Regions from separate parts of the Blautia fusiformis genome, predicted to be linked through region 2. Evidence: riboswitches for the same ligand, from Rfam matches in the RefSeq annotation. Region 2 holds a riboswitch; the other holds the start of a gene.
What was found. A riboswitch is a leader RNA that binds a small molecule or an ion and turns the genes downstream of it on or off. The one in region 2 is predicted to bind thiamine pyrophosphate.
Positions count from the first base shown of each region.

Region 1: linked by a shared signal. The riboswitch ahead of thiS (sulfur carrier protein ThiS) and the one ahead of thiW (energy coupling factor transporter S component ThiW) in region 2 are both predicted to bind thiamine pyrophosphate.

Region 1 covers NZ_JAJEPT010000020.1:32,846-48,980, forward strand. The annotation lists gene LKD46_RS14635 (alpha-L-fucosidase) at 1-1,256, shown strand, start outside; gene LKD46_RS14640 (leucine-rich repeat protein) at 1,352-2,650, shown strand; gene LKD46_RS14645 (helix-turn-helix domain-containing protein) at 2,861-3,403, shown strand; gene LKD46_RS14650 (HipA domain-containing protein) at 3,406-4,212, shown strand; gene LKD46_RS14655 (LacI family DNA-binding transcriptional regulator) at 4,749-5,933, shown strand; gene LKD46_RS14660 (sulfate ABC transporter substrate-binding protein) at 6,190-7,215, shown strand; gene cysT (sulfate ABC transporter permease subunit CysT) at 7,330-8,169, shown strand; gene cysW (sulfate ABC transporter permease subunit CysW) at 8,169-9,005, shown strand; gene LKD46_RS14675 (ABC transporter ATP-binding protein) at 8,995-10,053, shown strand; gene LKD46_RS14680 (serine hydrolase domain-containing protein) at 10,208-11,155, opposite strand; gene LKD46_RS14685 (MurR/RpiR family transcriptional regulator) at 11,178-12,014, opposite strand; gene LKD46_RS14690 (APC family permease) at 12,274-13,620, shown strand; gene LKD46_RS14695 (serine hydrolase domain-containing protein) at 13,626-14,558, shown strand; TPP riboswitch at 14,652-14,759, shown strand; gene thiS (sulfur carrier protein ThiS) at 15,008-15,211, shown strand; gene LKD46_RS14705 (thiazole synthase) at 15,373-16,135, shown strand, end outside.
Region 2 covers NZ_JAJEPT010000018.1:2,848-18,982, forward strand. The annotation lists gene LKD46_RS13975 (2-hydroxyacyl-CoA dehydratase subunit D) at 1-328, shown strand, start outside; gene LKD46_RS13980 (acyl-CoA dehydratase activase) at 325-2,022, shown strand; gene LKD46_RS13985 (helix-turn-helix domain-containing protein) at 2,077-2,853, opposite strand; gene arfA (arabinosylfuranosidase ArfA) at 3,195-4,700, shown strand; gene LKD46_RS13995 (aldo/keto reductase) at 4,771-5,760, shown strand; TPP riboswitch at 6,083-6,185, shown strand; gene thiW (energy coupling factor transporter S component ThiW) at 6,523-7,077, shown strand; gene LKD46_RS14005 (hydroxyethylthiazole kinase) at 7,040-7,942, shown strand; gene thiE (thiamine phosphate synthase) at 7,959-8,600, shown strand; gene LKD46_RS14015 (Lrp/AsnC family transcriptional regulator) at 9,089-9,535, opposite strand; gene LKD46_RS14020 (aspartate ammonia-lyase) at 9,932-11,362, shown strand; gene LKD46_RS14025 (SNF2-related protein) at 11,565-15,002, shown strand; gene LKD46_RS14030 (sodium-dependent transporter) at 15,194-16,135, opposite strand, start outside.

The DNA.
Region 1 (16,135 bases), on a different contig from region 2:
AGGATTGTAAATTTGGAATTTTTATCCATTGGGGAATTTATTCCGTGCCGGCATTTGCACCGCATACATGGGAGCTGGGAGAGGTTGATTCCAAGGAATGGTTTGCGGATAATCCGTATGCAGAATGGTATTACAATTCTCTGAACATTGGAAAAGGTCCTACATATAAGCATCATATAGAAAAATACGGAAAAGATTTCAAATACGAAGATTTTATTCCTATGTGGAAAGCTGAAAACTGGGATCCGAAGCAGTGGGCAGAGATCTTCAAAGAAGCAGGTGCGGAGTATGTTGTTCTGACAACCAAGCATCATGACGGATTCTGCCTGTTCCCAAGTAAATATACACATTTCAATTCCGTAGAAATGGGACCGAAGAGAAATATCACCGGTGAGCTGACAGAAGCTGTCCGTGACGCAGGAATCCGCATGGGCCTGTATTATTCCGGACTGATCGACTGGCAGTATGCAAACGATCCTATTTTTGAGGATGATGATCTGTTTGGAACAGCCAGCCCGACATTTGCATATGCAGATTATTCCTATAATCAGATGAAAGAGCTTGTAGATGATTATGCACCGAGTGTGTTCTGGAATGATATCGGATGGCCGACACAGAGTGAAGAGATGATGCCGTATTTCTTTGCACATTATTACAATAAGGTTCCGGAGGGTGTGGTAAATGACCGTTTCAACGGACGTTATCACGATTTCCTTACTAAGGAATATAAATCCGGTTCTGTAAACAGAAATGAGAAATGGGAGATGTGCCGTGGAATGGGCTTATCCTTCGGTTATAATGCCAACGAAGGCGATGACAAGCTGATCTCTGTTCCGGATCTGATCTCACTTCTTGTCGGAACAGTGGCAAATAACGGAAATCTTCTCCTGAACATCGGCCCGAAGGCAGATGGAACGATTCCGGAGGAGCAGGTAAGAAGACTGAAGATCCTGGGTGCATGGCTGAAGGTAAACCATGACGGTATTTACGGAACACGCTGCAGTGACCGTGAATCTGAGCTGCTTGAGAGTGGAATCGAGCTCCATTATACACAGAAAGACGGAAATCTGAATGTGTTTGCAGATCATCTGAAGGAAGGTGCCAATGAATTCCTGATCAAGGGCTATCACGGAGCGCTGAGACCATTTGATCCGGCAGTGAAGGTAGAAACTGAAGATACTGCAGAAGGACTTCTTGTGAAGATCCCGGAATATAAAGAAGATATGTATGTGGTTGGATTAACCAACAGATTCTAAATGATGAACAGGAGAACCGGATGTATGTCGGTCCTTTTGTTGCTGCATGGGAGAAGATCGTGGATATCCGATTGATTCTCAGGGAGGGAGCTTTTATGTTTGGGAAAAAAATCGCAATACTGTTATCAACGGCAATGATCCTGACAGGGTCCTGTGTATCTTCTGTGGCTGTACATGCACAGACTGGTTATGCGGCTGAATATGCACAGGAAGCATCGGCAGCAGGTGTGCAGAGCACTGCAAAGCTTGTTGCGAAGGGCTCCTGTGGAAGCAAAGCTGTTTACCGGTTGTACTCCAATGGAAACCTGCAGATACAGGGAAAAGGGGAGGTTAAGGTTACCGATGATTTTTCATACAGATCAGCAATGATAAAAACAGTAACCGTTGCATCTGGGATCACGGGAATCGGTGACAGAACCTTTTCAGGCTGCAGAAATATGAAGAGGATTTCGTTGCCGGGAACTCTGCGGAGTATTGGAGTAAGAGCATTTGGAGATACTGCGATCACCAGGATCAAGCTTCCTGATGGACTGAAAAGCATTGGTGCATATGCTTTTTACCAGAGTAAGCTTATGAGCCTGGATGTACCGAAAACTGTGACAAAAATTGATGAATATGCTTTCAGTTACTGTAACAATCTGGAATCTGTCAGCATTCCGGGAAGTGTGAAAATATTACCGGAATCGTTATTTGAGGCGGATATGAAGCTGAAAAAGGTTACGCTTGGACAGGGCGTTTCCAGGATAGAAAGAGCGGCCTTTCGGCATTGCGGTTTGACAGGAGTAAGCTTTCCGGACAGTGTTACGGTTATTGGTGAAGGTGCGTTTTCTTTTTGTACAGATCTCAGAAAGGTGTCGTTGCCGAAGAAGCTTACAGAGATCGGGAACGGTGTATTCAGTAATTGTCGAAAACTGGGGAATATTACAGTACCTGCCAGTGTGAAAAAGATCAGAAGCCATGCTTTTTATGATTGCCTGGCAATGAAAAAGATTACGATCCTCAACAGTAAAACAGTGATAGAAAAAGAAGCGATCGGCTATAATTTCAATAGTGGAAAAAATAAAACTTTTGTCATTGCCGGAAAAAAGGGTTCTACTGCTCAGACTTACGCAAAGAAAAATGGGTTCCGTTTTTTGAACAATACTGCCGCAGTAAGGACCGCAAAGATGACCGGCGTGCCCAAAACAAAAACCATACTTCGTGGAAAAACATACACGATCCAGGCAGTGACTGTGCCGTATTACAGCGACGAAAAGATTCTTTTCCGTTCCTCGGATCGCAGGATCGCTACGGTAAATTCCAAAGGTGTTGTAAAGGGAATCCGAAAAGGGACGGCCGTGATCACCGTGCAGAGCGGAGCGAAAAAACTGAACTGTAAGATAACGGTGAAGTAACGATGAAGCAGGCGTACGTAAAATCGCCATAACAGTGAAAGAATACAAAAGAAAATAAAAACAGAAGCCCGGCAGATGAAACATGGAGAGTTTTCACATGTGCAGCTGCCGGGTTTTTTTATAAATATAGAAAACCCTTAAAATAAGGAATAAAATATCTTGTTATACCCTTAAAATAAGGGTATATTAATAAAAAAGGGGGAATCTAAAATGACAGGATATGCTGTGAAACATTCGATACGGGCAGAAGATATACGAATTTTAAGGAAGAAATTGAAGCTTACACAAAAAGATTTTGCAAAGTTAGTAAATGTATCTCAGAAAACAATAGAAAGATGGGAAAGTGAAAATCGGGATATTACAGGACCGGTTACGACATTAGTTCATATTTTAAACGAGTATCCTCAGATAGAGGAAAACCTCCGCGTGCCGGAAAAAGAATATCCGATACGCTTATGGTACATGTTTAAGAGTGAAATATGTACGATTATTGATGTGGATGAGAGAGGCAGAAAAGTAAAAATATATAATTATACAAACAATTTTATTAAAAAAGCATTTGGCCGAAATGAAAAACCAACCTTTGAAGAATACGAGGAATTTCTGGAATCTCGTTGTTTCCCGAGACAACGAGACAAAATAAAATTGGTATTAGAAGATTTGAATCTGCCATTTTATGATCCGTTTATGATCATAGAAAAGACCGAAGGAAGAATGGCAGAGGATGATTTCTGGATCAGGATTGAGAGGTAAAAATGGTACAGCTTTTTGAACAGGATATCAAAACAAATGACAGACAATCGTCAAAAGGAAACCAATTGAAATGGTGCAGGAACAATGTATGGTATAAAGCTGATTATATGGGATATGAGGGATTGGTGGAATATGTTGTTTCACGTTTGCTGGAAAAATCTTCGCTGAAACAGGAAGAGTATGTTTTATATAAAACAGAAGAGATTAATTATAAGAGAAGAAAATATCTGGGATGTAAAAGTGAAAATTTTTTGCCTGAGGGATGGCAACTTATTACATTAGAAAGACTTTTTTATGGATTTTATAATGAAAGTCTTTATAAAAAATTATTCACGATTCCAGAACATTCGGAAAGACTGGAATTTATAGTAGATCAGACGGAACGCATTACGGGAATTAGCGATTTTGGAAAGTATATGAGTAAGATCCTGGCAATTGATACATTTTTTATGAATGAAGATCGGCATATGCATAATATTGGAGTCTTAATGGATGCAGAAGAAAAATATCATTTATGTCCAATATTTGATAACGGTGCAGGACTGCTATCAGATATACAGATGGATTATCCGATGGAAGAAAACATAAATAATCTGATGGAGGAGGCACGATCAAAAACTCTGTGTGAAGATTTTGATGAGCAGATCGAGATTGCGGAAGAATTGTATGGTCAGCAGATAAGTCTGGAATTTACTAAAAAAGACGTAAAAGAAATATTGGATATGGAAAGTTATTATCCGCAGGAATATAAAGAAAGAGTATTTGAGATTATTATGAGCAGGAGGAGAAAGTACAGATATTTATTTTGAACAACTGCACGTCGTATTTTGGGTATTTTGGTAATAAAGCAGGTACAAAAGTTTTCACATATGCAGCTGCCGGGTTTTTATAGTAGAAAAAATGTTAAAAAATGTCTGTAAACAGACAAAATATGACAAAAATATTCTAAACAAAGTTTGATTAAATGTGATGGGAAATTTATAATTTTAGTATAAATGTGAATTGGAAAATGGGGGAACGGTCACATCCAAAGGTGTTGTAAAAGGCATCAAAAAAGGAACTGCAACCATTACCGTTCAGAGTGGTTCCAAAAAACTGACCTGTAAGGTAACGGTTAAATAATTCAAAGGATATTAGTAATCAGCATTTGTTATTTACTCATAGTTATATCTTATATGTTTGAGTACGCAAAACAGACTGGAGCTTGATAAGAATATATATCAGGTTCTCAGTCTGTTTTTATATATTGCAGGCAAAAAAAGAACACGTTTTCACAAAATAAGATTGACTTTTTTCAAAACTCTTATTATCATATAAAACATATTTAATTACTATGAAATAAGAAATGATAAAAAGTTCTGTTACACTGATGATGCTGAGTTACACAGATGACGTTGAGCAGCTTACAGGACTGGCAGCGGGCAGACTTTTTTCAGAGGGAGGGGACGGGTACATGTCCATCAAGAAGATCGCAGAAAAGGCAGGGGTTTCACCGGCGACGGTTTCCAGAGTTTTGAATAATCCCAATTATAAATGTTCTGTTTCCGGACTCAGGGACAAGATATGGAAAACAGCTATCGAGATGAATTATGTGCCCAACGAGGCGGCCCGGAATCTGAAAAAAGGCGTTTCCGCAAAGCAGGAGAAAACCTGGTACATCAATATCCTGATGACAAGAACCGATTCTTCCACAACGGATCCGTTTTTTGCGGAGCTCCTTCGGGTGATCGAAAGTGAGATCCATGATAAAAACTGCATTCTTTCCAAAGTATGGTATATGTCTGTGTTTTCCGATGACCGGAAGTGCCGAAGGGAGAATCTGGACCGGCTGATCGACGGAATGTATGATGAGGTGGAAGGGAAAAGGGACGGACTGATCATCATCGGCAGATGTAATAAAGAGGCTTTGAAGGAGCTGAATAAGAAGTATAAGAGTGTGGTATCGGTGAACCGGAATTCTACCAATTATGAAGTGGATGAGGTCCTTTGTGATGGGAAAAAGATCGCAGCAGCGGCAGTGGAATATCTGATCTCCCTGGGTCACAAAAATATCGGATATATTGGCCAGTGCCACAGCGAAGACCGGTATAACGGATATCTGGAAACACTGAAAAAGCATGATCTGGATGTGATACCGGAGTATGTTATCGAAACAAAGCAGACTGAGGCCGAGGGCTACGAGGCCATGGAAAAGTTCTTTCAGTCGGACGACATGCCAACCGGAATCTACTGTGCCAATGATATTTCGGCGATCGGAATGCTGAAGTGCCTGAATAAATTTCGGAACCGGTATTATATGCCTTCGATCATATCCAGCGATGATATACAGGAGGCACAGTTTACCAGACCGATGCTGACAACGGTGAGCCTGCCCAAGGAAGATATGGGAAAATTTGCATTGTACCTGCTGCTGGACCGGCTGAAGGGCGGGCATTCCGGTATTGTGCGAATGGAGCTGGAAGGCAGATTGATGATACGGAACAGCTGCAGCAGTGTGGAGGACAGTATGTGGAGCGATTATTGTATCTGAGTGTTGCGGATGCGCAGATATAGTGACAGACAGGATGCGGTTACGCTATGACCAGAGTATTGCGTGAAAACGTTTTCAGATATTCCTATTTAATTAATGGGAATAATATGGTTTAATGTATTCAATTCAAATAAAAAAATTACAGAACCACAGTAAACGGAAAGAACAGGTATGATTTGACAGCGAAATGAAGCATTTACATTGGTGGGAAAAAGATTTCCAAATAAAAATGTGGTTGTAAAGGAGTACACAGATCATGAAAAGAAAACGCATCGCAGGTGTCTGTATCACACTGGCAGCAGTGATACTGGCAGGAACTTTTGCAGTATCGGGAAACAATACAAAGGATAAAAATCATGTGGAGATCATCAATGTGTCCTATGATCCGACCAGAGAATTTTATGAAGCATATAATAAGATTTTTTCAAAATATTGGAAAGAGGAAACCGGTCACAGTGTGGATGTGATCCAGTCTCATGGCGGTTCCGGAAAGCAAGCCCTTGAGATTTCCAATGGACTTCCTGCAGATGTGGCGACACTTGCACTGGAATATGATATTGATGCGATCCGGAATGCCGGTCTGATCGACAAGGGCTGGATCGATGAATATCCGGATGACAGTGCTCCTTATACTTCCACCATTGTATTTCTTGTTCAGAAGGGAAATCCGAAGAATATCCACGACTGGGATGATCTGACAAAGGATGGTGTGGGGGTGATCACTCCCAATCCGAAAACCTCCGGTGGTGCCCGCTGGAATTACATGGCAGCCTGGGCTTATGCCAATGAGAAATATAACGGCAACGAGACAGAGATGAAAGCCTTTATCAAGAAGCTTTACAAAAATGTCCTGGTTCTGGATTCCGGAGCAAGAGGTGCCACAACCTCTTTCGTGGAAAACGGGCAGGGTGATGTGCTGATTGCCTGGGAAAATGAAGCGTTTCTTTCTGTAAGGGATAATCCGGATGATTACGAGATCGTAACGCCGGGCATCAGTATCCTGGCACAGCCATCCGTTGCTGTTGTAGATGAAAATGTGAAAAAGCATGATAATGCAGAAGCTGCGAAAGCATATCTGAAATATCTGTATTCCGATGAAGCTCAGGAGCTGATCGCGGAGAATTACTATAGGCCGGTTGATCAGACGATCCTGAAAAAGCATGCAGATACTTTTAACCTGAAGGTGAAGCTGACAACGATCAAAGATTTCGGCGGCTGGGATGCAGTTCAGAAAAAGCATTTCGCAGACGGCGGAGTGTTTGATGAGATCTATGAAGAGTAGAAGAGCCTGAGATTTTGTAACAGATCAGAGAGTTGTAGAAGAGTCAGAGATTTGCAGCAGACCGGGAATTTGTAACAGACCAGAAACTTAGAATAGAAAAGCGGGGAGACAGAAATGAAGAAACAACAGAGTAAACGTGTGATACCAGGCTTTGGACTGACAATGGGAGTGACTTTGGCGATGCTGAGTATCGTAGTTTTGATCCCTCTTGCGTCTCTGGCAGTATACTCGGCGCGGCTGGGTTTTCGGGAATTTATTGAAGTGATCACACGGCCGAGGGTTTTGTCCGGATTCTATGTAAGCTTTATTACCGCATTTGCGGCCACAGTGATCAATGCTATTATGGGCCTGGTCCTTGCGTGGGTGCTGGTAAGATATGATTTTCCGGGAAAAAGGATCATGGATGGAATGATCGAGCTGCCTTTCGCACTGCCGACTGCGGTTGCCGGTATCTCACTGACATCCCTGACATCCGATAAAGGTCTGGTGGGAAGCTTTTTTGCAAATTTCGGTATTAAGATCGCATATACCAGGATCGGTATCACGGTGGCATTGATCTTTGTGGGAATCCCTTTTGTAGTCAGGGCCATTCAGCCGGTTCTGGAGAAGCTGGACGGTTCCTATGAGGAGGCGGCCCGTGTCATGGGTGCAAAGCCATTCACCGTTTTTCGCAGAGTTATTCTTCCGGAGCTTCTGCCGGCAATGCTTTCCGGGGCGGGACTTGCCTTCGGACGCTGCCTGGGAGAATACGGAAGTGTTGTTTTTATCGCAGGAAACAAGCCTTATTATACAGAGATCACGCCGCTGATCATCATGTCAAAGCTTCAGGAGTTTGACTATGAAAGCGCAACAGCTATCGCACTGGTTACACTGGCAGTATCATTTCTGATCCTGTTTGGTGTGAATCTGGTGCAGGCAAGAAATACGAAACGTATCAGAGGGAGGGATGCATAATGGATGAAAAAAAGAAGCAGGCTTCCGGGCCGGTGAAATGGATCCTTATCGGGATTTCCGTGATCTTTCTTTTTGTGATGCTGGTACTGCCTCTGGTGGTTGTTGTAACCCAGGCGCTGAGCAAGGGCTGGCAGTGCTACGTGCAGGCGGTGACAGATGAGTACACGCTGAAAGCGCTGAAGCTGACCATTGGGGCGACGGCTGCGGCTGTTGTATGCAACACGATCTTTGGTCTGTGTGCGGCATGGGCAATGACCAGATTTCATTTTCGGGGAAAAAAGCTCCTTACCACTTTGATCGATGTTCCGGTTACAGTATCACCGGTTATCGCAGGTCTTATCTATATCCTGGTTTTTGGAAAGCAGAGTCCTCTTTATTCTGTTCTTGAAAGTGCAGGGATACAGATCGTGTTTGCAGTTCCTGGAATTGTCCTGGCAACGATCTTTGTCACATTTCCATTTGTGTCCAGAGAGATCATACCGGTTCTGGAATCCATAGGGTCCGATGAGGAAGAGGCGGCAGCACTGATGGGAGCAAAAGGCTGGACGATTTTTACCAAGGTGACATTTCCGCATATCAAGTGGGCATTTCTCTATGGTGTTGTGCTGTGTACAGCCAGAGCCATGGGAGAGTTTGGAGCTGTGTCCGTACTGTCCGGACATCTCCGTGGAAAAACAAATACACTTCCGCTTCATGTGGAAATTCTTTATAACGAATTCCAGTATGTTCCGGCATTTGCGGTTTCTTCGATCCTGGTGATCCTGGCGGTGATCCTTCTGATCGCAAGAAATGTTCTGGAGCATAAAGGAAAGGGGGAAAAGGGCGATGTACGTTGAGTTAAAAAATATCAATAAAACATATGGGGATTACAAGGCATCTGATAATGTAAGCTTTGGCATCGAAAAGGGGAAGCTGATCGGTCTTCTGGGGCCCAGCGGAAGCGGAAAAACTACGATTCTCCGTATGATCGCCGGTCTGGAGCAGCCAGACAGCGGGGAGATCATCATCGACGGAAGAGTGGTCAATGATGTGCCTGCCAGCGAGCGAGGCATTGGATTTGTGTTCCAGAATTATGCTCTTTTCCGGTATATGACGGTGTATGATAATATTGCATTTGGCCTGAAGGTACAGAAGGCGGACAAGAAGTATATTAAGCAGAGGGTTATGGAACTGGTAGAGCTGATCGGGCTGAAGGGCCTGGAGAAAAGATATCCGAGTCAGCTGTCCGGTGGTCAGAGACAGCGAGTGGCTTTTGCCCGGGCTCTGGCTCCGAATCCGCAGCTTCTCCTTCTGGATGAGCCTTTTGCGGCGATCGATGCAAAGATCCGTACGGAGCTTCGAAGCTGGCTGAAGGATATGATCGAGAAGCTGGGGATCACCAGTATTTTTGTTACTCATGACCAGGATGAGGCTATTGAGGTGGCGGATGAAATTATTATTACCAACCGTGGACGGATCGAGCAGAAGGGAACTCCACTGGAGGTTTATCAGAATCCGGATACTGCGTTTACGGCGGGATTTTTCGGGCAGACTTCTGTGATCGATGATTACCAGGTGTTCAATCACTTCGAGGAAGTTCCGGGAGGCGAAAAAGCCATTGTCCGTCCGGAGTTTGTAAAAGTGACTAAGAAGAACGAGGAACAGAAATATAAAAGCTCCGCAACAGAGGGCATCGTAGAACGAGTCGCATTCCGCGGCAGCAGCCTGGAACTGAAAGTCCGTGTAGGAAACACCACACTCAGCGCCAGAAGAAGCCTTGACGAAGAACCCGTCCGGGAAGGCGAAGTTGTGGATGTGTTTGTGCAGAGGATTTTTGTAACGAAGGGAAATGAGGCAGTACTGCTACATAATACAGCTATGGTTGAGGATTGGTTAGTGATATAAAAAAATGCCGCGGAGCGGCATTTTTTTATGAGCAAGTAGCGTTAGCGGATTGCGAATAACATATGATGTGGCCGCGGGAGCGGCATTTTTTTATGAGCAAGTAGCGCTAGCGGATTGCGAATATCATATGATGTGGCCGCGGAGTGGCATTTTTTTATATATGTGAAATTTTCACACCGTAATATTCTGCAAGGGAATCTACCAGATCATCACGGATTTTTTTGTGGTCATTGCCATCTAGGGACATGACACAGGATACCATCTGACGTTTTTTATCAACGACGCAGTATTGGCCGTAATTGCCGGACAGGATCAGTGTATCTTCCATAGGTCCCATATATATGAAATATCCATAACCATAGCTCTGGTAATCCGGATGCTCCGTCAGTGGATTGTAAGAATCGATATGTTTCTGACAGGCATCAATCACGAATTTTTTTGGGACGATCTGTTTTCCGTTCAGGGAACCCTCATGCAGAAGCAGATGTCCAAAACGAGCCAATTCATCAATCGTCAGATACAGTCCGTTAGCTGCCATACAATGTCCCTGAGGGCAGAGGGTCCAGTCCGGATTCGGAATGCCAACCGGTTCAAAGAAACGATATCGCAGATAATTCAGCAGACCCGTTCCGGATTTCTCTTCCAGAAGAACAGATAAAATATAGGAACAAAAATTGCTGTACACAAAATGAGTACCGGGTGTATATGGAAAAGAATCATTTTGAAAGAAATATCTCACCCAGTCCTTTTCTCTGTATCGCTCTGGTCCATCGCAGAAAAAGAGCGGATCTTTCTGACCGGATGACATGGTAAGAAGATCACGGATCTTTATCTTGTACAGATTTTCAGAAGGGTCGGAAGGGAAATATTTTTCAAACCAGGGATAAATGTATTCATCAAGAGTGATCAGTCCTTCACGTTCTGCGATACCTGCGGCCATTGCAACAAAAGGCTTGCTGATAGACCATATATTTAAACGGGTTTTGACCGGAAAAAGTCTGAATTCTTCTTTTAGAAGATCATTTTTATATATCTGTGCGTAGATGATATTGGAATGATGTTGCTTTGATTTCTCAAGAAAAATATCTAAAATTTCCTGCATGATAATCCCCCCCCTGAAATTATTATTCGTAAAAAAGATCAAAGTCTGAATAAAGTTCTTCTAGGTCATGAAGTCGTGTACTGATGGATTTGCACCTGGTTTTGCGGATTTTTGCAACAATACTGTCAAACAGACAATAGAGGCATGAGAAGGAGTTAAATCCCATTTCATTGAGATTGATCTCTGTAATGATAGCGTGGTCTGCCAGCGCCCATGCCGGTGATGAAATGCTGTCTGTGATGGCGAGTATCTTTGCACCATGATTTTTGGCAATCTGTGCATATTTCAGAGACCATTTGGTATAGCGGGCAAAAGAGATCAGAAGAACAACTGTATCCTCGGATGCTTCTGTGAGATATTCGAAATTGGAATCGTAAAATTCGTGAACCACCTTGGTATTTCCAAGAAGCTGATTCAACAGAGTTCCCATCCAGAGAGCGGCACTGTAGGAAGAGCGTGCACCAACAATGAGGCGTTTTTTGGCATTGCTCAGATGGGTAACAATCTGATCCATATCTTCCTGATTCAGATGAGATGCCCAGCTTTCCATGGAGTGGAGTTCGTTGGCAATGATGTTTTGATAAAAATTTCCGCTATCCAGCCGTGAATCGTCTGTTATAACCGTAGGAACGGAAAGAATATCATTCTGTACAGTACGCTGCATTTCAGAAAAACTTTCAAATCCCAGGGAATAGGCAAGGCGTATGATAGTGGTTTCGCTTACGGAAATTTCCTTGCTGAGTTTCGCAAGGGTGGAATAACTGAATGAATCAAGGTGTTGTAATATATATTCGGCGACTTTCTTCTGACCGGCAGAAAGGAAAGATACTTTTTCACGGATCAACTGTTCTATTTTCATGAAAACCTCCTGTATTGTACGATTAGTATAATAAATTATAACAGGTGTAAAGTTTGATTACAATATAATGGAGTAAAAAATTCTTCTTAATATAAAAAAGATGTAAATAATGCACAAATTAAAGTGTGTATTTTTAATAATATTGTCAATAGAAATCTTGAAACCTAGATGCTAATATAGCATTAAATAATTCACATGACGTCAGAAAAAGAATTAATTACACTATTAATGTTAAAGTCAATAAAAAAGGGGGGCTTTTATGTCGTCAACAGTAAAGGAAATAAAAGAAAAAACAGGTTACCTGAAACGAAGTGATCTTTATACAATCGGTGTAGGACAGGCGATTGGATCGGGTGTTCTGACACTGATCGGACCGGCAATTCTTTTGACTGGTCAGTCAGCATGGTTGGCATATGTAGCTGCATGTATCTGGGGATTTATGATGATTGCACCAATTCCATGGATCACATCTACACTGAAACTTGGAGGAGGATTTTATTCTCTGGTAGGAGATATGGCCGGCAAACGAGTTGCCGGTATGTATGCAGTAGGATTTTTGCCACAGACGATCAATCTGGCGACTTATGGTGTGGCAATTGGTATGTATGCAAATTCCCTGTGGCCGCAGATTAATGCGAAATGGTTTGGAATTGCAGCCCTGAGTGTGTTCTTTGCCATCAATCTGTGTGGTGTGGATGTAATGGCGAAGGTACAGAAAATTCTGGTTATCCTGCTGTTTGTTGCACTTGGTCTGTTTATTGTTCTGGGATGCCTCCAGCTGAAAAATCCGGTGTTTGAGTTTACAGCACCAGACTTTTTCTCCAATGGTCCATCCGGATTCTTTTCCGCAATCATGCTGTATGTATATTCAACAAACGGATATTCCTGCATTATGAATTATGGTAAACAGGCAAAAGAAGCGCATAAAGATATTCCAAAGGCACTTCTGTACTGTATTCCGACACTGATGGTTGTATATGGCGGTGTTGCAATTGTAGCAAGTGGTGTGCTTCCTCTGGATCAGGTAGCCGGACAGCCGCTTACCCTGGTTGCAAAAAATATTTTAAATCCGGCACTTTTCACAGTATTTATGATTGGTGGTCCGGTACTTGCACTGTCTTCATCCATTAATTCAACAATTTCCAATAACTGTATTCCGGTTGCACAGTCCTGTAAAGATGGATGGCTTCCGAAATCATGGGCAGCTCAGAACAGAAGAGGGGCTTACTGGAAACTGATGACATTTACTTATCTTATGAGAATATTACCTGTGTTACTGGACTTTTCTATCAGTGATGTTGTAAATAATATTATGCTTCTGGCATCAGCATTGGCATTTCTGCAGATTTATGCGTATTTCCAGCTTCCGAAAAAACATGCAGAAGCATGGGAAAAATCACCAATGCATATTTCTAACGGAAAATATTATTTCCTCTGCTGTTTGAGCCTGTTTGCATATATCTGCATTTTTATCAATTCTTGCAGAAGCCTGAAACTTCCGGTAGTAATCATCAGTCTGATAGCCATTGTAGTATGCATGGCTTACGGATGGTTTAGAAGTGTAAGTCCTGATGTAAAGATGGAAACAAGTGTGTGGGAGGATTAATGTTTATGAATAAAGACCAGAACCTGATCAATGAATTTGCTATCAAAACTTTAAAAGAAAATCTCAATGTTATGTATGCGCAGATATGGCGTGAAGGACAGTTAACGGCAGAATATAAAAGAATGCCGGTCAAGACACGCCTTAACACCTGGTCTGCCTGCAAGGGTGTTGTGTCCTGTGCGGCAGGAATCGCACTTGATGAAGGGCTGATTCGACTTGATGAGAAGATTGTGGATATTTTTCCAGAGTATGCACCGGAGAATCCGGAAGGATATCTGGGGGATGTAACGCTGGAAAATATGCTGACAATGACTACAGGTTTGGAAAGCTCTCTGTTTTTCTGTGACTGGCCGGAGCGTTACACAACTCCGGACTGGATCCGATATTTCTTCGAGAATGCGAAAGTGATAAAAAAACCGGGAACAGAATGGCTGTACAGTAATTTTAATACTTATATGATCAGCTGTGCGATTGAAAAACGTGCGGGAGTTAATCTTCTGGAATATTTGAGAAATCGCTTTTTTGAGCCGCTTGGAATTGGAAATCCAGACTGGACTTTGTGTCCGAAAGGGCATGTGCATGCGGCTAATGGACTTTATGTGAATATTGATGAGTTTACCCGGTATGGACAGATGATTCTTCACAAGGGAAATTATAATGGAAAACAGCTGGTGCCAGAGTCATACATGAAGATGGCAACGTCCAATCTGGTGGATAATTCAGCGGCAGGAAGCCCGGGAAATCTTTATTCCGGTTTTGGATATGGATATCAGTTTGTCATGAATCCGGAAGCCGGTTCCTATCGATCCGATGGAAATTATGGTCAGTTCTGTCTGGCGTTTCCTGACAAAGATGTAGTAGTAACTGTGATGTCACTGGAGGGGGATTTCCAGAAAATAGGAAATCATCTATGGACGACAGTGATTCCTGAATTATAAGAATTCTGTCTTGCAAATCAGACAGTGAAAGGTGAAAGGTAGCTTAAATCTTTCCGACTTGACATTGATTAGAAATCGTTTTATACTAACTCATGTAAATAACAGGGGAGCTTGTGATGGCAGGCTGAGAGGAAGTCTTCAACTTCGACCCTTATACCTGATTTGGATAATGCCAACGTAGGAACGTATAAGATGGATTTACGGGAGATACTTTGGTGTATCTCCTTTTTTATTGGATGCGGATGTTTTTATCCGATTGAATACGTAAGATCAGGATTTACAGGGAAGGGATCAAGAGCGAATGCTTTTAACCCCGGTATCGACAATTGAATATTGGGAAATTTGAGAGTGAACTGAGTTCATGAAGGGGTGCACCACCGCGGGTGTATTTCTTTGTGAACTCTTTTTTATTGACGAATAGCTTTTGAAGTTTCCGGAAAGGAGAGATCATGATCACAGTAAATGGTGAAAGCAGAACATTGGAAAAGCCGGTGACAGTAACAGAATATCTGGAAGCATGTAACTATGTTCCGGTGCAGGTTGTAGTAGAGCTGAATGAAGAGATCATTAAGAGAGACACTTACGATACAACAGTACTGAAAGATGGCGATGTTGTGGAGATTCTGCAGTTTATGGGCGGCGGAAGCTGCTGATGTCGCTATAGAGATAAAATTAGGTAGATATACCACGGCAGTAACTGACAGATAAGTTACTGAAAAAATGCAGATGAAGAATGATCTGGCAGAAGAAGGCGCTGGTTATAAATCGGTGGAAATATTTTCTGCAAACAGATAAAGAAAGGTGGACATAAAAAATGACAACAGCAAACACAAATGAAGACAAACTGATCCTGGGAGGCCATGAGTTTACTTCCCGTTTTATCCTTGGTTCCGGAAAATTTTCCCTGGAGCTTGTAAAAGCATGTATTGAAAAAGCAGGAACTCAGATCGTAACACTTGCCCTGCGCCGTGCAAATGAGGGTGGACTTGCGAACATTCTGGACTATATTCCGAAGAATGTTACGCTTCTTCCGAATACGTCCGGCGCCAGAAATGCAGAAGAGGCAGTTCGTATCGCAAGACTTTCCCGCGAGCTTGGATGCGGAGATTTTGTAAAGATCGAAGTTATCCATGACTCCAAATATCTTCTTCCGGATAATTACGAGACCATCAAGGCAACAGAGATCCTTGCAAAAGAGGGCTTTGTAGTTATGCCATACATGTATCCGGATCTGAATGCAGCCAGAGATCTGGTGAATGCAGGAGCTGCCTGTGTAATGCCACTTGGCTCTCCAATCGGTTCCAACAAAGGAATCTGTACAAAAGAATTCATCCAGATCCTTATCGACGAGATCGACCTTCCGATCATCGTGGACGCAGGAATCGGCCGCCCGTCACAGGCATGTGAGGCTATGGAAATGGGTGCTGCAGCAGTTATGGCAAATACAGCCATTGCAACTGCAGGAGACGTCCGTGTTATGGCGGAAGCCTTTAAGAAAGCTATTGAGGCAGGAAGAAGTGCATATCTTTCCGGTATGGGAAGAACTCTGGAGAGAGGTGCAAGTGCATCCTCACCGC
Region 2 (16,135 bases):
GCAGGCCTCGGATCCTTATGAGGCCCTTGCGGAAAAAATGGTCAACTGCATTTACAACGGAAGTGTGAAGCAGAGAATCCGGCGCGCCCAGGAGCTGGCGGACCTTACAGAGGCAGACGGCGGGATCCTTTTTGCACATTGGGGCTGCAAGGGAACCATCGGAGCTTCCAGCCTGATCAAAAATTCTCTGGAAAATGCAGGACTTCCAACCATGGTCCTGGACGGTGACGGCTGCAACCCGGCCAATTCCAGTGACGGCCAGGTATCCACACGACTTCAGGCATATCTGGAAATGCTGTCAGAAGGTAAGGAGGGAAAGAGATCATGATACATTACGTCTGTAAATATACACCGCTGGAGCTTTTTAAGGGCTTTGGCGAGGAATGTGCGGTTCTTGAGGAAATGCCGGAGAATTTTGAACTTTCGGACCAGATTGCCCATGCCAATCTCTGCGGCTTCGGAAAATCTGTGATCCAGGCAGTGCTGGAGGGAAAGGTGGAGCAGCTTGTTCTTGTTAACTGCTGTGATTCCATGCGCCGTGTGTACGACATTGTGGAAAGTACCGGTAAATGTAAATTTCTGTACATGCTGGACATGCCTCATGAGGATAACGACTGTGAAAAGGTGAAGCTTGCCCAGGGCATCCACCGTCTGAAGAAAGCTTATGAGAAATTTTCGGGGAAAACCTTCGACAGAAGTGGATTTCTGAACGCTTTTTCCCATGAGCCTGTGGATAACCAGCCGTATATCGGTGTTCTGGGTGTCCGTGTCAGCGGCATCCTGGAAAAAATGATCCGGGATAATATCCGCATGGATGTGGAAAACCTGACCTGTACAGGTGGAAGACGTCTTGCAGTGATCCGTGAGGAGCTGGAAAAAATGGAAGACGATGCCATGTTCCTGGCTTATGCGGATGCACTTCTTTCCCAGATGCCCTGCTTCCGTATGAACAACAGCACCCGAAGAAACCGGCTGTATCTGGATCCGAACCTGAAGGGAATCATTTATCATACTATTAAATTCTGCGACTATTATGGATTTGAGTATGCAAGCATCAAGCGTGATATCAAGGTTCCGCTTCTGAAGATCGAGACAGATTTTACAAGCCAGAGTGCAGGACAGCTCCTTACCAGAGTGCAGGCTTTTGCGGAGACCCTGGAAGGCTCTGAGGATATGGACCCATCAAAAGGAATCAGCGAGGAGATAAGGAAAAAAATGGAATCAGGAGTTTATTATGTGGCAGGGATCGACAGCGGTTCCACAAGTACGGATGTTGTGATCCTGGATAAAGACGGAAAAATTAAATCGACCATGATCATTCCCACAGGCGGCGGCGCTATGATGAGTGCAGAGAAGAGCCTGGAGATGGCCGTGGAAAAAGCAGGGATCAGGAAAGAAGATATCGTGCGTATCGTTACTACCGGATATGGACGTGCCTATATTGACAGTGGTGATGACAGTATCACAGAGATTACCTGTCACGCAAAGGGAGCCCATTATCTGAATCCGAATGTGCGTACAGTTATCGACATCGGCGGTCAGGATATCAAGGCGATCAGCATTGACGAGAACGGTGCGGTAAAAAATTTCCTGATGAACGATAAATGTGCAGCAGGAACCGGACGATTCCTGGAAATGATGGCCCGTACTCTTGGACTTTCCCTGGAGGAGATGAGTACCCGTGGCCTGGAGTGGAAAGAGAACGTAGTGATCTCAAGCATGTGTACTGTATTTGCAGAGTCCGAGGTAGTTTCCCTGGTTGCCCAGAATAAGGACGTGGCAGATATCATCCATGGTCTGAATGTATCTGTTGCTTCCAAGGTAGGAGCTCTTGCAGCCCGCCTTGGCAAAAAGAATCCGGGAGAATACATGATGACCGGTGGTGTTGCCAGAAATAAAGGTATCATCCAGGCATTGGAGGAGAAGCTGGGAGCGAAGCTTTATATCTGTGATGAGGCACAGCTTTGTGGTGCGCTTGGTGCGGCACTGTTTGCTTATGAGAAGTGTAATGCGGCACGGTGATCAGATCAGACAAATTGCCTGCGCAGTGAATGCAGAGTGTGAATATCCTTTTGGTCAAGGGCGGCGTGCCCACTCACTGGGCGAACAGCCACAGTTCTTTCGGAAGTACCGGCTGAAGTGGGAGAGATTTGAAAATCCGCACAGTAGAGCCACCTGTTGAACAGGCAGAGCTTCGTTGGTGAGCAGATTTTTGGCTTTTTCCAGACGGAGCAGATTCAGGTCAGCATGAGGGGTGCTGTCAAAAAAATTCCGGTAACAGGAATAAAACTGACTTTTTTCGAGATTAGCCATGGCGCAGAGCTTTTCTGTTGTCCATGGCTTTTCGTAATTGGTGAGCATTTCCAGGCGGATCTTCTGGAACAGGCTGTATAGCTCCGAGTCGGAAGAACTGCCGGCATCTGTACTACGGAGTTCCCGTGTGGCAGTGATCATCAGCTGGCAGAGCAGAGCATATTCATAATCCCGGGAAAAAGCTTCTCTGGCCAGATATTCATGCTGCAGTTTCCGGATACAGCGATCGATCTCCTGGCAGTCATTAGGGTAAAAAATCTCGTTGCAGGGAAGTCCGAACCGTTTTGCCAGATTTTCTCCGCAGGAAAAATGGACATAACTGTTCCGGAATTTTCGCACAGCCTGATAATGCTGGGGATTTCCTGGGGTATAAAAGATACAGGCATTTTCCCGGGTAACGGTAAGCTGACTGCCCAGATAAACCTTCATTGGTGTTTTAAATAAAAGAAAAAGATAATCACCGCTTCCCTCCGGACGGAAAATCCTGTCATAATCGGAGTTGGAACGGTTGTATTCGCAGAAATTTAAGGTAAAATCCATGGAAATGCCGGGCTCCTTTCATTACGTAGATCAGACAATCCGACTGTGGCATTGTAAAGAACTTTCTGCCTGGAAGTATAGAGTAAAGTGACAGAGGGACGTCCATCTTGTAAGACTGTCTTTACGATAAATCTTACCGGAAAAAAAGTCAACTGTTTCGGAAGATAATCACTGGTATGGATAGAACAGGATGGTAAAATGAAACATAGAAACGGTTGATTTCCGGTCTGCCTGGGAGGGTGTGAGCAAACAGAGGCGTAAGAGCCGGTATACGGCGGAATCGGAAACAGAGCTAAATGCGGTAGCAGCAGAAAATAATAATTTACAGGAGGATTTTTACAATGAAAAAAGCGCAGATCATCGTGGACAAATATTTCCTCACCGGAAAAACAGACAAAAGGATCTATGGTTCCTTTATAGAACATCTCGGACGTGCGGTTTATGAGGGCATTTATCAGGAAGGCAGTCCCCTTTCTGATGAGCAGGGCTTCCGGAAGGATACTCTGGAGCTGGTAAAAGAGATTCAGGTACCGATCGTTCGTTATCCGGGCGGAAATTTTGTATCCGGATTCCGCTGGGAGGATAGTGTCGGGCCGAAAGCTCAGCGTCCGTCCAGAACGGAGCTGGCCTGGGGTGTGATCGAGACCAATCAGTTTGGTCTCAATGAGTTTATGGACTGGTCCAGAAAAGCCGGCAGCGATGTGATGATGGCAGTAAACCTGGGAACAAGAGGACCGGAGGATGCGAAAAATCTTCTGGAATACTGTAACTTTAAGGGTGGTACCTATTACAGTGATCTCCGTAAGGCTCACGGCTATGAACAGCCGCATGATATCAAATTATGGTGTCTCGGAAACGAGATGGATGGTCCGTGGCAGATGGGACATAAAACTGCGTCAGAGTACGGAAGAGTTGCAGCAGAGACTGCCCGCCTGATGAAATTTATGGATCCGGAGGTTGAGACTGTTGCATGCGGAAGCTCCAATCTGGAAATGCCTACCTTTGGCTCATGGGAGTATACGGTTCTTGACGAGGCTTACGATCAGGTGGATTATCTTTCACTTCACCAGTACTACGGAAATCGGGACGGGGACAGCGCAGATTTCCTGGCATGCTCCAAAGGTATGGATGATTTTATCTCCGGTGTGGTTTCCATCTGTGACGCCGTAAAAGCAAAGAAACATGGCAAAAAACAGATCAACCTTTCCTTTGACGAGTGGAACGTATGGTACCACAGCAATGAGCAGGACAAGAAGCTGGAAAAATGGGTACAGGCGCCCCATCAGCTGGAGGATGTTTATAACTTTGAGGATGCACTTCTTGTGGGAAGTATGCTGATCACACTTCTCCGTCATGCAGATCGTGTAAAGATCGCCTGCATGGCACAGCTGGTAAATGTTATTGCGCCGATCATGACCTCCGACACCGGTGCATGGCGCCAGACGATCTTTTATCCATATATGCTGACCAGCGTGTTTGGAAGAGGAACCGTCCTCAATACACAGGTTCTCACACCGGTATATGAGAGCAAGACTTATGGCGAAGCTCCATATCTGGATTCTGTATGTGTCTGGGATGAGGAAAAGGATACGCTGACGATTTTTGCAGTGAACAAGAGCCTGGATGAGGATATGGAAATTTCCTGTGACTTAAGACAGTTTGAGGGATATAAGATCGTAGAGCATATCGTGCTGAGTAACGATAATCTTCAGGCAGTCAATACAGAGGCGCAGCCCGAGAATGTAGTTCCTGTAAAAGCCAGTGCAGAGTGCTCAAAGCTGGACGGCGGAAAACTGGAGGCAGTATTTACAAAACACAGCTGGAATATGATCCGTTTTGCGAAATAAGGGCCGGTGAAGTATAGTAAAAGTAGTTACAGAAAATGTAAATCATGCTACATTATGGGAGGTCTTTTTTATGTACACACCTGCAAAGGAACGCTACGAAACTATGGAGTACAACCGCTGCGGTGAAAGCGGCCTGATGCTTCCGAAGGTGTCTCTTGGATTATGGCATAATTTCGGAGATACTTCTGATTATGAAAACATGAAGCAGCTGTGTTTCACAGCTTTTGACAATGGTATCACACAGTTTGACCTTGCCAATAATTACGGACCTGCCTATGGAAGTGCGGAACGGAATTTCGGCAAGATCCTGAAAGAAGAACTGATGCCATACCGTGATGAGCTGATCATCACAACAAAGGCAGGCTATGATATGTGGGAGGGCCCTTATGGAAACTGGGGCAGCCGCAAGTATCTTCTGGCAAGCCTTGACCAGAGCCTGAAGCGCATGGGTCTGGAATATGTGGATATTTTTTACCATCACAGAATGGACCCGGAGACTCCGCTTGAGGAGACTATGGGGGCGCTGGCAACAGCGGTTCAGCAGGGCAAGGCCCTTTATGTGGGACTTTCCAATTATGATGGAAAAACCTTAAGCCAGGCGGCAGCGATCCTGAAGGATCTGAAATGTCCCTTTGTGATCAACCAGAACCGGTATTCCATTTTTGACAGAACAGTGGAAGAAAACGGTCTCAAGAGAACCACCGGCATTTTGAAAAAAGGTCTGATCACCTTTAGCCCTCTTGCTCAGGGACAGCTGACAGACCGTTACCTGAACGGGATCCCGGAGGACAGCCGTATCCGCAAAGATGGAAGATTCCTTAAGGAAAGTGTGCTGACGCCGGAGCGTCTGGATCAGATTCGGAGACTGAACGATCTGGCAGCCCAGCGTGGAGAGAAGCTGGCTGATATGGCACTTGGCTGGCTGCTTCAGCATAAGGAAGTTACCAGTGTTCTGATCGGAGCTTCCAAGCCGCAGCAGATCCTTGATAATGTGAAAGCGATCCACTGTGCACCGTTTACAGCTGAGGAGCTGCGTCTGATCGACGAGATTTCAAAATAAGATTTATATACTTCCTGTTTTACTATGAAAAGTAGTGAAGCAGGGAGTTTTTTATGCCAAAATAATTGTTTAACTGAATTAGGAAAGTTTCCGGGTTACTGTTTACTGGTAATATTCCGCGAGGTGTTTTTTGTGAGCGAAGGTCACAGAAAACCCGAGACATACCGCGCGAATTTATGCGATTAGCATAAATTCTGTGCATCGCGAAGCGTGTTGCTGAGAACGGAGTGAACAGTAACGTCTCCGGCGGGAGTGCAAAGAGCAATAAGCAGTGGAGGTTTGACAACGGGATAGGTGTGTGCTATATTGAAAAACAGAAAAGAAAAGAGCCAGCGGGAGCTTGTGTGACAGGCTGAGAGGAAGATAGATCTTCGACCGTACCTGATTTGGGTAATGCCAACGGAGGGATTGTGATCTGAGAGCGTGTCTCCGTGGAGTTTGCCATGGGATGCGCTCTTTTCGGATGCAGGAATGGAACTGGAATGGTCTGACAATGGGGGGATGTGAAAGTGACAGAGACTGCATGTGGAGCTTCTGCGAAAGAGCGGGCAGGAAGGGGAGCGCCTTAATGTCTGGCAGGAGAGTGATATTCCGGAGGATTTTTCCGGAAGGATCATGTAAGCGATGGGAATCCGTGTTTTCGGAGTGAGAGGAAGTAAGGGAACTTCGACCGCCAAAATCTAAGGGCAGACTGCAGCAGACGGGAAGCTTTTGCCCGGATCTGACAGGGTTCTGCCTGATATTTCAGGGAGGAAAAACACTATGGAAAAACAAAGGATGCACACGCTTCGTATGGTAATGCTGGCAATGATGGTTGCGATCGGTGTCGTTATTTCACCGATCCTGAGGATTGAGGGAATGTGCCCCACGGCGCATCTTGTCAATATCGTATGCTCGGTTCTGATGGGACCGTGGTATTCCCTTCTCTGTGCGACCATGATCGGCGTGATCCGTATGATGTTCATGGGAATCCCGCCACTTGCACTGACCGGTGCAGTATTTGGCGCATTCCTTTCAGGTGTGTTCTACAGACTTTCCAAAGGCAAGATCATCTGCGCGGTGATCGGTGAGATCTTTGGAACGGGTATCATCGGATCCATGGTTTCTTATCCGGTGATGGCATTCCTGATGGGAAGAGGCGGACTGACAGCATTTTATTATACGCCGATGTTCCTTGCAGCAACCACAATGGGAGGATGTGTTGCCTATATTTTCCTGAAGGCTCTGAGTAAAGCAGGTCTTCTGGTGAAATTCCAGGCAGCTTTGGGTTCAAAAACATATGAGACAAAGAATTTTACAACTGCGAAAGCGAATTAAAGAAGAAAAGCCGCTGATCCATTGCATCACCAATCCGATCTCGATCCATGACTGTGCCAACGTGGTCCTTGCAGTAGGTGCAAGGCCGATCATGGCGGAGCATCCGGCAGAGGTGACAGATATTACGGCATCGGCTGGTGCGCTGATGCTGAATCTCGGGAATATTACCGATGCCAGGATCGAGTCAATGAAGCGTTCTATGAGAACAGCGATGGAAAATAAGATTCCGGTTCTTCTGGACCTGGTAGGGGTTGCCTGCAGTGATCTCAGGCTGGATCTGGCACGGGAGCTTTTAAGGATCGGTCATCCGGCAGTGCTGAAGGGAAATATGTCAGAGCTTCTGGCTGTTTCCGGGCTGCCGTCTCATGCGATCGGAATCGATGCGGGTGTCGAGGATGCTCTGACTGAGGAAAATATCGATGGAGTCAGTGAAGTGCTTCAGGCTTTTTCCAGAAATAATCAGGCAATCGTGCTGGCTACCGGGAAACAGGATTTTGTTACGGATGGTGAACGGGTTGTTCTGGTACAAAATGGCAGTGCGGCGCTGTCCGGGATCACAGGAACCGGCTGTATGGTCGGTGCACTGACTGCGGCGTTTTTGCCGGGGTGCGAAGATAATATTGCGAAAGAGATGACGGATAGTATAGAGGCAGGTGTCTGGTCTGGCGTTGAGATGGAATTAAATGGGAGATCCGGGAATTATCTGGCTGCGGCAGTGCTTGGTACTGCACTTATGGGTATCGCCGGCGAGGAAGCGGAGAAGATTTCCCGCGGTCCGGGAAGCTTTCAGGTAAATCTGCTGGATGAGATCTATGGGCTTTCGGATCGACAGCTGCTGGATCTGTTGAAGATTGAAATGTACTGAAAAAGAGGGGATTAGGATGGATAGAAAAGATTTGGATGTAACGTTGTATCTGGTGACGGATAGTTCTTATCATACGGAGGAGTCTTTGCTTCGTACGGTTGAGGAGGCTTGTAAGGGTGGTGTGACTCTGGTCCAGCTTCGCGAGAAGAATAAGGGTGGACGGGAGTATCTGGATAAGGCTTTTAAGGTGAAGGAGATCACAGATCGTTACAATGTGCCACTGATCATTGATGATCGTGTGGATGTGGCGCTGGCCTGTGATGCGGCTGGTGTGCATGTTGGAGCTTCTGATATTCCGGTTGCTGTGGCAAGGAAGCTGATGGGACCGGATAAGATCGTGGGGGCTACTGCCAAGACGGTGGAGGCTGCTGTGAAGGCTTATGAGGATGGTGCGGATTATCTTGGTGTGGGGGCGATTTATCCTACTACTACTAAGGTGGTGACGATCCTTACCAAGGTTTCTACGTTGAAGGATATCTGTGAGGCGGTTCCGATTCCTGCGGTTGCGATCGGGGGATTGAATGCCGGGAATATGGATGTGCTTGAGGGCGCCGGTATGAGTGGTATGGCGGTTGTTTCTGCGATCATGAAGGCGGAGGATCCTAAGAAGAATGCGCGGGAGCTGAAGGAGAAGATTGTTGCTTTGATGGGAAAGTGATTTAGGACATGAGTGAAGAGCAGTGGTGGATTTGAGGTTCATTGCTGTTCTTTTTTTGTTGAAATACGGACGCCCGTGAGGCGTGTGCTGCCTGTCGCCGGGGCTTCGTCGGGGGCTGGCTTCTAGGCTGCCGGAATTCTGCTAAAACCGTTTTCCAAAAGTCCGAACTCGCGTCTTGCAGCCGCTCAGACAGCGGACTTTTGAAAAACAACGCAGATTTCCGCCAGCCAAGAATCAGCTCCCCTCCTGCAGAGTCCGGCGACAGGCAGCACACGCCTCACGGGCTGGTTTTTCAAGGCGTCAGGGGAGGGTGGCTGCTCGGGAGTTTGGGTGTAAATGTTGGGTTGAGTGGTCTGCCGGGAATGCGATGAGGCATCAGCGCTGCGCTGGATGCCTGGGAGGAAAGGCTGAGTTTCCGGTTGTCTGAGGCGCTTCGCTGTCGGCTGGTAGAGCAATGTGATATGGTTTATAAAAAATGCCGGTGGGGGTTACTCCACCGGCAGATCTCTGTGTTCTACGCTGGTGGAGAATACGATCTGTGTTTTGGTGCGGCCGAACTGCTGGAGTTCGTTGATGAAGTGGTCCAGTTCCATGGTGGAGCGGAAGGCTACTTCGATGAGCATGGAGTAATCGCCGGTGACGCAGTTGCATTCGATGACGTTTGGGATGGACTGGATGAAGGGATAGAAGTCTTTTTTTTGGTTGGGTTCTACTTCCAGGTTGATGAATGCTTTTATATGATAACCGAGAAATACTGGGTTGATCTGGGCGTGGTAGCCTGTGATCAGCCCGTTTTTTTCGAGGTGTTCGATCCTGGCGGAGACAGCGGGGGATGAGAGGAAGACTTCCTTTGCGATTTCCTTTACCGGAGTGCGGGCGTTCTTCTGAAGCATTTCGATGATCTTTCGGTCGATGTTGTCGAGTTTGTGTTCCATGTAGAATGTATCCTTTCGATGAAAAATGTTATTTGTAACTGGTACAGAGCTGCGTAGGGAAGTGGATTGAAAATATGTTTTTCTGTATTGATTATACTGCGTGTGTTATCACAACACAAGAAACGACTTAATAAAAATAAGAAAAATAAAAGAAATTCTTAAAAAGATTAATGTAAACTATTGAAAAACACGGATAATCATGGTTTTCCCTTAAAAGTATTTACAAGCCACAAAGAAAGTGTTAGTTTCTTAGGCATCAGAAAAACAGCTGCTGATAAAAATGAAAATAACAGAATGATTTGTAAACAGTGAATATCCGTCGGACTGAAAAAATGAGATCAGAGGACGGGCAAATCAGATGTGCACAGGATCAGAAGAAAGAAGAGGGATGACAAAATGACAACAGAAACAAGACTGGAAGCAGATTCAATCGGAACTATGGAAGTGCCTGCAGAGGCTTATTACGGAGTTCAGGCTTTAAGGGCAAAACAGAATTTTCCTATTACAGGTACAAAGCTTCATCCGGTATTTATCAGGAATCTGGCACAGATTAAAAAGGCAGCAGCTATCACTAATAATAATGCAGGGCTTCTTCCGGAGGATAAGGCAGATGCCATCGTCAGAGCCTGTGATGAAGTGATCGCAGGAAAACTGGCTGAGGAATTTATCGTAGATGCCATTCAGGGTGGTGCCGGAACCAGCGCAAATATGAATATGAATGAGGTGATCGCAAACAGAGCCGGTGAGATCCTCGGATGTCCGAAGGGCAGCTATAAAATGGTCCATCCAAATGATCACGTAAACATGGCGCAGTCCACCAATGATGTGATCCCGACGGCCGGTAAGCTTACCGTTCTGGATCTTCTTGCACCTCTGGAAAAAGCACTGATAAGACTTGAGAAGGAGCTTGCAAAAAAGGCAGAGGAGTTCGATGATGTGATCACTATGGGACGTACACAGCTTCAGGATGCAGTTCCGATCCGTCTTGGCCAGGTGTTCCACGGTTATGCGTCTATGGTTTCCAGAGACCGGAAACGTATCGAAAAGGCTCACAGGGAAATGTATACCGTAAACCTTGGAGGAACTGCAGTGGGAACTGCTATCAATGTTTCTGATTCTTATTTTTATAAGATCGTGCCAAATCTGGAAAAGCTTACAGGTTATCCGCTGAAACAGGCTGAGGACCTTTTTGACGCAACAGAAAATCTGGACGGCTTTGTTGCCGTATCCGGTGTAGTAAAAACCTGTGCGGTGGATCTTTCCAAGATGTGCAACGATCTTCGACTGATGTCTTCCGGCCCGAAAACCGGATTTGGTGAGATCAATCTTCCGGCAAAGCAGAATGGGTCTTCCATCATGCCAGGTAAGGTAAATCCGGTCATTCCGGAGGTAGTAAGCCAGGTTGCTTTCCACATCGTAGGACATGATACCACCATTACCATGGCGGCAGAAGCCGGACAGCTGGAGCTGAATGCTTTTGAGCCGGTTGTATTTTGTAATCTTTTTGAATCCATTACGACTCTGGAAAAAGCAGTGGATACATTGATCGTAAACTGCATCACAGGAATCACCGCAAACCGCAAACACTGCAAAGACCTGATGGAAAGCAGTGCAGGAATCGCAACGGCTCTTTGCCCGCATATTGGCTACAAGGCGTCTGCAACCATCGCAAAAACTGCAGTAAAAACTGGCAAGTCTGTCCGGGAACTTGTTCTGGAACAAGGGATCATGACTGAGAAAGAGCTGGAAGAGGTTCTTGATCCGTATCTGATGACAGAAGTCGGAGAAGAGCGGAAAGAGGATGAAGCAAGAAGGAAAGCCTGCTGAGAAAGTTATCTGTACCAACGTATGACGGGAACGTCTGATGCAGCAATTCATTTCAGAGCAGCTGAACCTGATGCGGGATTTTATGGAAATGCTATAGGCAGATCAGGAATGAGATATCAATGAGTACTATAAGGAGACTTGTCACAGTGCAGGTCTCCTTTTATAATGGAAGAAACGCGATAAGAAAAGAAGGGAAAGATGCATGCTTAAACGAACAGCCATACGGGCACTTTGTAATACAACGGCATATCAGAGAGGTCTTGATATTTACCGTACCGGAAAGAGGATCCAGTCGCTGGATATTAAGTCGGAAGGAGCTGTGGATAAAATATCTGCAGCAGTGAAGGGAAGTGGGCGTAATGTATACAATACAGGCTTTCAGTATGATACAGAAGCGGACCGCATAAAAGAAGCATACTGTGACTGCCCGGCCTTTCGCAGCTATTCCGGAATCTGTAAGCATTGCGTGGCAGTGCTTCTGGAATATGGAGACCGTAAGGCCTATGAGCGTGTGGAAATCCGCAGACAGCAGGATGAGGAACAGAAGCAGGCAGAGTTATTCAGCGGAACAGCATTTCCGGCTGCTTTATCCGGACCAGGGCAGCCTGCAACGAAAACCACCGTTGAGCTGAAAAGCCTCCTTAATCGCCAGCTATACAGCCGTATGCTTCCGTTTTCCGGGGATCCGTATTTTGGCAGGGTGGAGCTGGAAACCTGCCTGAAATTTAATTCTGTGAGAAATTGTTTTACCGTGGAATTCCGCGTTGGCTGTGAGAAAAAATATATCCTCAAGGATGTGTTGGCCTTTGTGTGGAATCTGGATCATAATGAGAAGGTTTCTTATGGAAAAAATCTGGAATTTATCCATTCAGATGAAGCCTTTTCAGAAGGATCCAGAAGCGTGCTGGCCTTTATCCGGGAATGGGTCGAGAATCATCACGGCACTTACATGTCCAGATATGAACAGCTGAAGAATATAGCTGTGGAAAAGGTGAGGGATCTTACCGTTGACAGAAAAGAACTTGAGGATCTGCTTCTTATACTTGGCGAAAAAAGTTTCAAGTTCAAAATGAACAATGATCCGGAGACAACATGGCATTCTGTCAGAGAAATTCCGGACAGGACGCTGATGATCCGGAAGAAGGATCAGGGGTTATCTCTTGAGATCGCGCCGGTATACAGTGTGACAGGCATACGGTATCATATGTATTTTGATAATGCGAAGGTATATCTGGTTTCCAGGCAGGAGCTTGGAGCAGTGGAGGAATTTGTTGCCTGTCTGGAGCGGCTTCCTGCAGGCCGAGGCTTTATTGATGAACCGGATGTGCCTGCGTTTGTGCGTGAGCTGCTTCCTTCCCTGAAAAAATTTTTCCACTGTGATCTCAGGGATTTCCCGGAAGAAACAGGTCTTGAATGCTACAAGGCTGCATATGAGATCTATCTGGATGCGCCGGAGCGTGACTGGATCACCTGTAAGGCATTTTCTGTTTACGGGAAGGATAAATTTTCGGTTTTTGACCGAGATGTGTCTGCCCGCACCAGGGATATTCCAGGAGAGATGAGGGTGTTTGCACTGCTGTCGAGGTATTTTAACGGGTATGACGCACAGCGGCTGGAGCTGGCCCTGGACTGCCGGGCCGGGAAGACGGAGAAGCCGTTTGTAGAAGAGGTACCTGTGGATATGAACAGCGCAGATATTAATTCAGTACTGCATATTCAGGGACGGGAAAGTGCGACAGATTCTGAAGAAAAACTCTATCAGCTTCTTACCGAAGGCATCCTCGCCATGCAGAAAGTTGCAGCTGTCTATATTTCCCAGGCGATCAAACAGATGCGGGTGACAAAGCTGCCAAATATCCGTCTTGGTGTTTCTCTGTCAGCCGGACTTCTGAACCTGGATCTGGATGTGGAGGGGATGGATCAGGCGCAGCTTTTTGATATTCTTTCCAGGTACGATCGCAGGAAAAAATATTTCCGCCTGAAGGATGGCAGCTTTCTGGATGTTTCCGATGGTCAGCTCAGGGAGCTTTCTGCTCTGAAAAATGGACTGCAGATCAGTGATCGTGAACTGAAAAAAGGAAAGACTCAGGTTCCGGCCTATCGTGCTATGTATCTGGACAGTCAGCTGAAGGGCGGCGATCTGATCAAGGTAGAGAAGGACAATGCCTTTCGTGCGTTGATCCGGAACATGCAGACAATGGAAGAACATAAATTTCAGATTCCCAGGGAGCAGGAAAAAATCCTCCGGGGCTATCAGAAAGAGGGCTTTTACTGGATCAAAACTCTGAAGCATAATCAGTTTGGAGGGATTCTGGCAGATGATATGGGACTTGGAAAAACCCTCCAGGTGATCACATTTCTCTGGTCAGAATTTCAGGAATCTGCGCCGGGAGAAAACAGACGTGCCCTTGTGATAACGCCTGCTTCGCTGGTGTTTAACTGGATGAACGAGATTGAACGTTTTGCGCCGGGACTTCCGGCTACCGTTGTGACTGGTGATGTGAAGGAGAGGAAAGCACTGATCAAAAATGCGGGAGAACGGGAGGTTCTGATCACTTCCTATGACCTTCTGAAACGGGATCTGAAGGCTTATCAGAACCTGGATTTTGCTGTGCAGATCATTGATGAGGCGCAGTATATCAAGAATCACGGAACTCAGGTGGCAAAGGCTGTGAAGGAGATCCGGTCGGAATTCAGGCTTGCGCTGACCGGTACACCGGTGGAGAACAGGCTCAGTGAGCTGTGGAGTATTTTTGATTTTCTGATGCCGGGATTTTTGTATTCTTATGAGAAATTCCGCAAGGAAATAGAGCTTCCAGCTGTGCAGTACAGCAATTCCGATGCGATGGAGCGTCTGCAGAAAATGATCCGTCCTTTTGTGCTGCGGAGATTGAAGAGGGATGTGCTGAAGGATCTTCCGGATAAGCTGGAAAAAGATATGTTTTCCCCGTTGGAAAGCGAGCAGAAGGAGCTGTATGAGGCCCATACGGAACGGCTTCGCCTGATGCTTGGGATGCAGTCGGATGCGGAGTTTCGCACTTCTAAACTGCAGATCCTTGCAGAGATCACGAGGCTGCGGCAGATCTGCTGTTATCCGGGACTGGTATATGAAGGATACAAAGGGAATTCTTCCAAGCTGGAGATGTGCATGGAGTTGGTTCAGAATGCGGTGAATGGCGGACATAAGCTCTTGTTGTTTTCCCAGTTTACTACCATGCTGGATGTGCTGGCTGTCCGTCTGAAAAAAGCAAAGGTTTCTTTTTATATGCTGACGGGGGCTACTTCCAAGGAAAAACGTGCGCAGATGGTACATGCATTTAATGAGGATGATACTTCTGTTTTCTGCATTTCTCTGAAAGCAGGAGGAACAGGCCTGAATCTTACGGCAGCTGATATTGTGATCCATTATGATCCCTGGTGGAATCTTGCCGTGCAGAATCAGGCAACAGACCGTGCCCACCGCATCGGTCAGCAGAACGTGGTCAGTGTCTACCGCCTCTTTATGAAAGACACCATAGAAGAACGAATCCGTGCCCTTCAGGAAAGAAAACGGGAACTGGCTGACGAGATCTTAGGCGGCGAGGGAATCGGCCAGGCCTTGATCAGCAGGGAGGAAGTACTGGAGCTGCTGGGCAGGTAAAATTCTTAACTGAATCAAGTGAGTTCCCTGCTTCAATTACGAAAAGCAATACGCGGTGAGGGGACTTGCTTGTATCGGGAAGAATGCAGGCTGTGAATATCCGCCTGACTCAACAAAAACACCCCCGATGGAAATCGCGTGTGTAAATCACATACGATATCCGTCAGGGGTGTTTTATTTAAAGTTTTATTTTATGCAAAAAACTTATCGTACAGACCAAAGAAGAAGATAAACAGAATGATCAGCGGCAGGATATAAGTGATGTATCCGCGCATCCATTTCCGGATCTTCATGCCTTTTCCGGTGTTGGCTTCTTTTGTGAAGTTTTCCCAGCCCCAGCCACGTTTGGAAACGCAGAAAAGCAGGTATACAAGAGAGCCAAGCGGAAGCAGAAGGTTGCTTACCAGGAAATCCTCGAAGTCGAGAACCGCACCTCCGAATACCTCGAATCCGCTCCAGCTCCATACGTTGTAACCAAGAACGCATGGCAGAGAAAGAAGGATGATCGCGATCGCGTTGATAAGACTGGATTTCTTACGGCTCCAGCCGGTAAGCTCCATACCGCAGGAAATAATATTTTCGAATACAGCCAGGATGGTAGAGAAAGCTGCAAATGACATAAAGATGAAGAACAGGCTTCCCCACAGTCTTCCAAGCGGAATGTGGTTGAAAATATTCGGCAGTGTGATGAAGATCAGGCTCGGTCCGGAAGTCTGGTCAACATTGAATGTGAAACATGCCGGGAAAATAATAAGTCCGGAGGTGATCGCAACAAAAGTATCCAGAAGCGCAATATTCATGGATTCACCAAGCAGTGCATGATCTTTTCCGATGTAGCTTCCGAAGATAGCCATAGCACCGATACCAAGGCTGAGAGTAAAGAATGCCTGGTTCATAGCACCGGTAATGGTAGAAATAATACCGATCTCTTTCATACGCTCGAAATCCGGGATCAGGTAGAATTTCAGTCCCTCTTTGGCACCATCCATGGTAAAACTGTTGATGGCAAGAACAACCATGATCACCAGAAGAGAGATCATCATAACCTTGGTAACTTTTTCAAGTCCGTTCTGAAGACCGCGAGAGCAGACAAAAACACCTGCAATAACAACAACGATCATCCAGAATCCCAT